3 regions of the Paenibacillus sp. FW104-T2 genome follow, and region 2 is predicted to be linked to each of the others. Evidence: predicted binding sites of a transcription regulator. Region 2 holds the regulator's gene; each other region holds the start of a gene.

Region 1 (2,274 bases), on a different contig from region 2:
GGCAAAATGAAACTGTTTATCCGGGCTATCCAGTCGCAGCTGGTATCCTGTACCATCTTCCGTCCCCACGATAAATTCCTTGGCAGAAGAATTTTTACAATATTCAAGAATGGCTGTCGTGCTGCCTACAAAGTCTCCCATCTCCACGACTTCTGGACGACATTCCGGGTGTACGACAAACTCGGCATTTGGATATTTAGCTCTCATCTCAACGACATCTTTTACAGTCAGCATATCGTGAGTGTTGCAATACCCTTCCCAGATAATCATTTTTTTGTCTGTGTGCTGCTGAACATAATGTCCGAGGTTTTTATCCGGCACCCAGATAATCTCATCAGAATCAACAGATTGAATAACCCTGACTGCATTGGCCGATGTACAACAGATGTTGGTCTCCGCCTTAATCTCAGCCGAGGAATTGATATACGTCACTACTTTTGCATTGGGATGCTGCGCTTTCAGTTTACGCAGGCCCTCAACATTGACCATGTCTGCCATGGGGCATCCAGCACGTTCATCCGGAATAATAACCGTCTTGTTTGGGGCCAAAATCTTAGCGCTTTCACCCATAAAATGAACCCCGCAGAATACAATGACATCCGCATCCGTTTGTGCGGCTTTCTGTGCCAATAGAAATGAATCCCCACGAAAATCGGCTACTTCCTGTACTTCGTCACGTTGGTAATAATGAGCAAGAATAATAGCATTACGTTCCTTCTTCAACTCCATCAGCCGCGCTCGCAGCTCCCGGTTCATCTCAGCCTTGCGCTCTAAAGCCAGAGCTTCCACCTGTGATCCTCTCCTTTGACGGACAGCGCCATGCGCCGTTTCCTGTGACTATCTGCGTCGATATTTTCGCTTGAGAAACGAATCACAAGCGGTTTAACACCTAATGTACACAACGTTCACGACTCTGTCAATAAATGAAAAGGGCACAGAACAACACCCTAATCAACCGTTTCCTGCGTAGTTCGCGCTCTAGCTCGCAGTTATCATTATCTCTGCAATTTGAACAAAACGCACAAAAAAGAGAGCCTCTCGGCTCTCTTTGATCTGTTCTCAGAACAGGTTCTGTTAGACATTAAGACGTTGGCTTCGTACCACCATCATCTGGATCATTACTGTTGCCTTTATCCAGATTCGGAGCATCGTTAGGGATATCTCCGGCAGGTGGTTCAGGTGTTTCGTCTTTGCCTTGAATGCGAACACGCACATCACCGATGTTATCGACGATTGGTTCTCCGCCTTCACTTGGCGTACCTTCGTTATCATTATCGCTCTCCGGTTTTGGAGTCAAGGAACCGGTCTCGATCAATTGTTTGATCTGATCCATTTCCAGTGTCTCCACTTCAAGCAACGTTTGAGCGATCAAATGCATTTCTTTGGAATGCTTTACGAGCAAGTCCTTACATTTCTCGTAACATTCATTGATAAAGCGCTGCATTTCCTGATCGATCTCATAAGCGATGGAATCCGAGTAATTCTGTTCATGGCCAATATCCCGTCCAAGGAATACCTGTCCTTGTGAACTTCCGAATTGCATAGGTCCCAATTTCTCACTCATACCGTACTCCATAACCATGCTGCGAACAATACCTGTCGCTTGCTGGAAGTCACTGTATGCACCAGTACCAATTTCACCAATGAACAATTCTTCTGCCACACGGCCCCCGAGGAGCCCTGTAACTTTGTCCAAGAGCTCTTGCTTGGTAACCAGCATACGGTCTTCTTTTGGCAACATGATTACATATCCACCCGCACGTCCGCGCGGAATGATGGTCACTTTATGTACCATATCGGCATGTTCCAGGAAGTATCCTACAATGGTATGGCCTGCTTCGTGATAAGCAACAATTCGTTTCTCGCGATCACTGATGACACGGCTTTTCTTCTCCGTACCTACGATGACACGGTCGATCGCCTCGTCTACCTCACGCATGGAAATATCTCTTCTGTTACGGCGTGCCGCAAGCAATGCCGCTTCATTCAGGAGATTCTCGAGATCCGCACCAGAGAAGCCTGTTGTACGCTTCGCAATAATATCCAGTTTCACATCTTTTGTGAGTGGTTTGTTACGGGAGTGTACTTTCAGTACCGCTTCACGACCTTTTACATCAGGGCGGTCAACCGTAATTTGACGGTCAAAACGTCCCGGACGCAGCAAGGCAGGGTCCAGAATATCTGCACGGTTCGTTGCAGCCACGATGATAATACCCTCGTTGGCTCCGAATCCGTCCATTTCAACGAGTAACTGGTTGAGCGTTTGTTCACGTT
Region 2 (2,274 bases):
TGTCCGTTCCACTCGCGTGCAAACGCAGCCGATTCTTGCAGTTTGCGCATTTGCTCTTCTTCGGAACAGAGACCAATGACACCACGTGCCAATGCGGCACGAATCCCGGATTGTTCAACCACTTTTGCCACCTGGTCCATATGATCATACATATCCAGGAATGCAGTTGTTCCGCCTTTCAGCATTTCTAATACAGAAAGCGAGGTGCCCCAATACACGTCCTCAGACGTCATTTTCGCCTCCATAGGCCACATTTTCTCCTGAAGCCATACTTGCAGGGCCAGATCGTCCCCGTGACCTCTCAGAAGGGACATGGCTGCGTGACCATGCGTATTGATCAGACCCGGCAAAAAGACCAGTCCTTTGCCATCAACCTTCGGCAGGCTCTCATCTCCATCCGGCAGTGTCTCACCAATATGCACAATCTTATCGTCTTCAACCACCATATACCCTTGAACCACGGTCCATTCCGTACCACTATTTACAGCAAATTTGCCGTTATGAATTACCCATCTATTTGTCGTCATCTTCCTCGTCGTCCTTTCCGTTCTCCAGATAATAAGCAAGGCTAAGCAGATCCGTTGTAAAATCAGCATGATGAATACGGACGTGCGGTGGTGTTTTCAAGATGGTTGGTGCAAAGTTCAGAATCGCTTCAATGCCGGATTCCACGAGCTGATCGGCTACGTTCTGAGCTTCGGTATCCGGAACGGTAATGATACCAATACGAATATTATCTTTTTTGACCGAGTCCGTTAGTTCATTCATGGGCTGTACTTTCAGGCTGTTAATCTGACTGCCGATCTTAGGACCGTATGCATCGAAAACAGCAACAATTTTCATGTTGTCTTTCAGATAGGCGTTGTAATTGGACAATGCATGTCCCAAGTTACCAGCTCCGACCAGAGCAACATTGATTTGCTGATCAATTTTCAATATATGACGGATTTTCTCGATTAGATACGATACGTCATATCCAATGCCTTTGCGACCGAAGTCCCCAAAGTATGCAAGGTCTTTGCGAATCTGGGCAGGATTAAGATCCAGGCGTAGTCCCAGTTCCTGTGATGACACCGTGCCCACCTCACGTTGATGCAGTTCATTCAAATAGCGCAAGTAAACAGGCAACCTGCGTACCACAGCTTCCGAAATTTTATCTGATTTCATTACATTACTCCCCCTTACCAAGGCCACAATAGATAAATAAAAATGTAGCATCCCGCATAACCTTTTTCGTTTCCGAATGAAATCATGCAAGATGCCTTATAAGATATCAAGTTAAAAGTGCTTCAAAAATAATTCACACTCTAATAAAGTTTACAGCGAGAAGCCCTTATTGCGCAACGATGTCACTCCTGATTCGAAGCAGACGCGTCCTGAGCCGGCGTTTCCAGCCACTCGCTAATCCGTGGAACCATCTGTTCAGTCAGCATATGTTCCATTTTGGGACCGGGTAATGAATACAGGAAATACTTTCCGTAATAAGACTCAATCACCCGTGTATCGTAAACGATGACTATGCCCCGATCCTTAGCCGTACGAACAAGCCTGCCGAATCCCTGCTTGAAACGGATGACGGCCTGTGGAACAGACAGCTTCATAAACGGATTCTTTTTCTGTTCCTGCAGCAGTTCACTCTTCGCCTCGACGAGTGGATGGTTCGGTGGCTGGAAAGGCAATCTGACAATGGCCAGACATGTTAAAGCCTCTCCAGGGATATCTACTCCTTCCCAGAAACTGCTGGTGCCCAGCAGAACGGTTGCTTTCGCATCCTGGAACCTGCGGGTTAACTTGGAACGACTACCACTATCAACGCCTTGACCGAGCAGCGAAATATCGTTACCCGACAGCGCTTCTTTTAATGGGTCATACACCTGGCGCAGCATTCGGTATGAAGTAAAGAGCACCATCATACGGCCCCTTGTCGCAATAGCCGTTTCGGCCAGAGATCGTACAAGCATGTCGACAAAGTGAGCATCCCCCACACTGCCTTTTACGCTTGGGAAATCACGAGGGATGACCAGCAAAGCCTGGTCCCTATACCGGAATGGCGATGGCAGCATGGACGTCAGCAAACGGTTATTATCGGCTGCTTCCTGCAAGCCAAGCTGTTCAATCATGAACTGAAATGACTTATCGACCGATAGCGTAGCCGAAGTAAGGACAACGCTTTTCTTTTTATCGAAGAACATGTCCTTCAACTGTGCACTAACATCGACAGGAACGGCATACAGCTGCAGTGATTTGCTGCGGAACTGGCCGCTTGCCTCCATC
Region 3 (2,274 bases), on a different contig from region 2:
ATGATTCATCCTCGAAATTCAGGGGTAAATTAAAAACAAGGCATTAGGTTAGTGTTTCCCCACTTCCTCCTCATGCCATATCATGGACCACTCCCGAAATTCGCCATGAACAGGTTTCGTTCCCCCGAACCTTGTCATGGCGAATTTATTTTGTCTGTAGTAAAAAAGCGATCCCATCTTCGCCGGCTTACGGTATAACATACACCGTGACCTCATGGCAGTAAGGGATCGCTTTAATATATTCAGTTGAAATTGTGCGGGCGATTACGCCTGTTTGCTCCACATCGGTCTGGCTTCCGGCTCTACCGGCTGAACAACCGCTTTGACCTCGGGTTCCGCCTTACGCAGGTACACCATCCAGTAGGCAGCAGCAACGAACAATGCGCCTCCCGTCAGATTACCGAGCCATACCGGGATAAAGTTCATAATGTACTGCCCCCATGAGTAATGCCCTTCGAAGATGGCAGCCGGAATAAGAAACATATTGGCAACCACGTGCTGGAATCCAATAGCAACAAAGGCCATGGTCGGAAACCAAATGCCGAGCACTTTGCCACTCATTGTATCCGAAGCGTAAGATAGCCACACCGCCAGGGCTACCAGCCAGTTACACCCGATTCCGGATATAAACGCCTGTAGAAAGCCGTCATGCAGCTTGTGTCCCGCCATATCCACAACCTTGGTCAGATACACTCCTTCTCCTGTGAGACCAAGCACATGCCCGAACGCATATGCCACGAACAGTGCACCCAAAAAGTTCCCGATCGTGACCAGAGTAAGATTCTTCAGCATGCTGCCTACGGACAGTTTACGGGCTAGCGTAGCAAGCGGTACTGCCATCATGTTACCTGTCAGCAGCTCTCCCCCGCCAATCAATACCATGATCAAGCCTACAGGGAATACCGCTGCACCGATCAGGTTAACCAAGCTGCCCCATTCCGCCGGGGCGGAGGCAATCACGCGAATATCCAGCAGGAAGCCAAGCGCAATAAATGCCCCTGCCAGGAAACTGAGAACGAGCACAGAGGACACCTGGTTCTGTCCTTTCTTCATCCCTGTGTTCACCGTATATTGTGCAACCTCAAGAGGTGTTTTTGCCGCCATGCCATCCTCTCCTTCACTATTCATGAACGAAATCAGTGTACATCGTTGATATGTTCATTGTATCGCGAAGGGTTCGGCAAGTTTGTTACTTTTATCACAAAGTCCTGAAAGTCCCCTTGTTCCAGCTTCCGTGCTCTCTTGCTTGAGTGCAGCTGGTTGGTTACTTATTCTGTTCCCAAGTTATGATGTTCACCAAAAATTTGCTGCAGATGGTGCTGCAGATGCTGGACGTAATCTTGTGCCAGCCATTCCATCGTAACCACACTTCCATCAGGTAAGACGCACGTTGGTGATTCCCCTGTCTCCGGCATGCTGGATAGAACACGAATGACGGACTGATTCAGACTGATCCAGAGATTTAACACCTCTTCAATTGGTGCACTGACATATTGTTGGCTCTCTACCCATTGGTCTTGATGATAAGGCGTTATAGACAATGGTTCGGTCTGATGCTGCATTTGGACAAACCTGCTTACGTTATGAAGTGCCGAATCACATAAATGACCAAGAATCTGAAGACGGGACCATTTTCCTTCCATGCGTGGCTGTACAAGTTCATTTGGATTCAGCTCAAGAAACGAGCGAGGTACAGATTGTAGCAGAACTTTAAGCTCGGATACTGTAGTTGTAAGCATGTTGTGAACCACTCCTTCATGTTCATATCTATTGCGTATGACCTCTAACCTGTTGTTAATATAGCACTCATTTCCAGAATCAACTACATCAAGTTAAATAAAAAAACTGCCGCATTGCTGCGGCAGTTCTCGGATTCATTAGTTACACCATCGCTGGTGCTTTTACTTCTACTGGAGGCAGAGCCTGAAGACCGGCAGAGTTCAAGAAGTTCCATGGTTTGTTGTAATGCGGTTGGAAGAAGAAGTCGATGAAGGCGAGCTCATCTACGGTCATGTTGTTCTGAATGCAAACCGAGATTGTATTGATTGATTGCGTCAGATCCGCCTTGGACATCACTTGTGCTCCGACGATTCGGCGTGTAGCCTGTTCGTAAATGACTTTGAGCAGCAGTTTCTCAGCCGTTGGCATGAACTCCGGACGATAAGCATCTTCAAGTGTTACAGCTTCCACCACCAGCCCGTCATCTGTAGCAGATGTTTCGGTCAGTCCTGTACCTGCAATATTCTGGTCGTAAATTTTAATTCCTGATGTCCC

The links. The regulator Rex, encoded in region 2, represses fermentation and respiration genes when NADH is low (regulators of the CRP and FNR family bind a similar motif). The targets are predictions, from matches to a motif close to TTGTGAAATATTTCACAA.
Region 1: nadA (quinolinate synthase NadA) is a predicted target of Rex. The motif match lies at 860-877, and genes of this name have one in related genera.
Region 3: AC3WQ3_RS02145 (formate/nitrite transporter family protein) is a predicted target of Rex. The motif match lies at 1,187-1,204, and genes of this name have one in related genera.

Annotation. Positions count from the first base shown of each region.
Region 1 is NZ_JBYTCE010000027.1:47,076-49,349, reverse strand. It holds gene nadA (quinolinate synthase NadA) at 1-789, opposite strand, end outside; gene ftsH (ATP-dependent zinc metalloprotease FtsH) at 1,082-2,274, opposite strand, start outside.
Region 2 is NZ_JBYTCE010000010.1:124,230-126,503, reverse strand. It holds gene AC3WQ3_RS14740 (amidohydrolase) at 1-527, opposite strand, end outside; gene AC3WQ3_RS14735 (redox-sensing transcriptional repressor Rex) at 514-1,167, opposite strand; gene dinG (ATP-dependent DNA helicase DinG) at 1,350-2,274, opposite strand, start outside.
Region 3 is NZ_JBYTCE010000001.1:487,702-489,975, reverse strand. It holds gene AC3WQ3_RS02150 (hypothetical protein) at 49-201, opposite strand; gene AC3WQ3_RS02145 (formate/nitrite transporter family protein) at 265-1,104, opposite strand; gene AC3WQ3_RS02140 (DinB family protein) at 1,269-1,739, opposite strand; gene AC3WQ3_RS02135 (FAD-dependent oxidoreductase) at 1,882-2,274, opposite strand, start outside.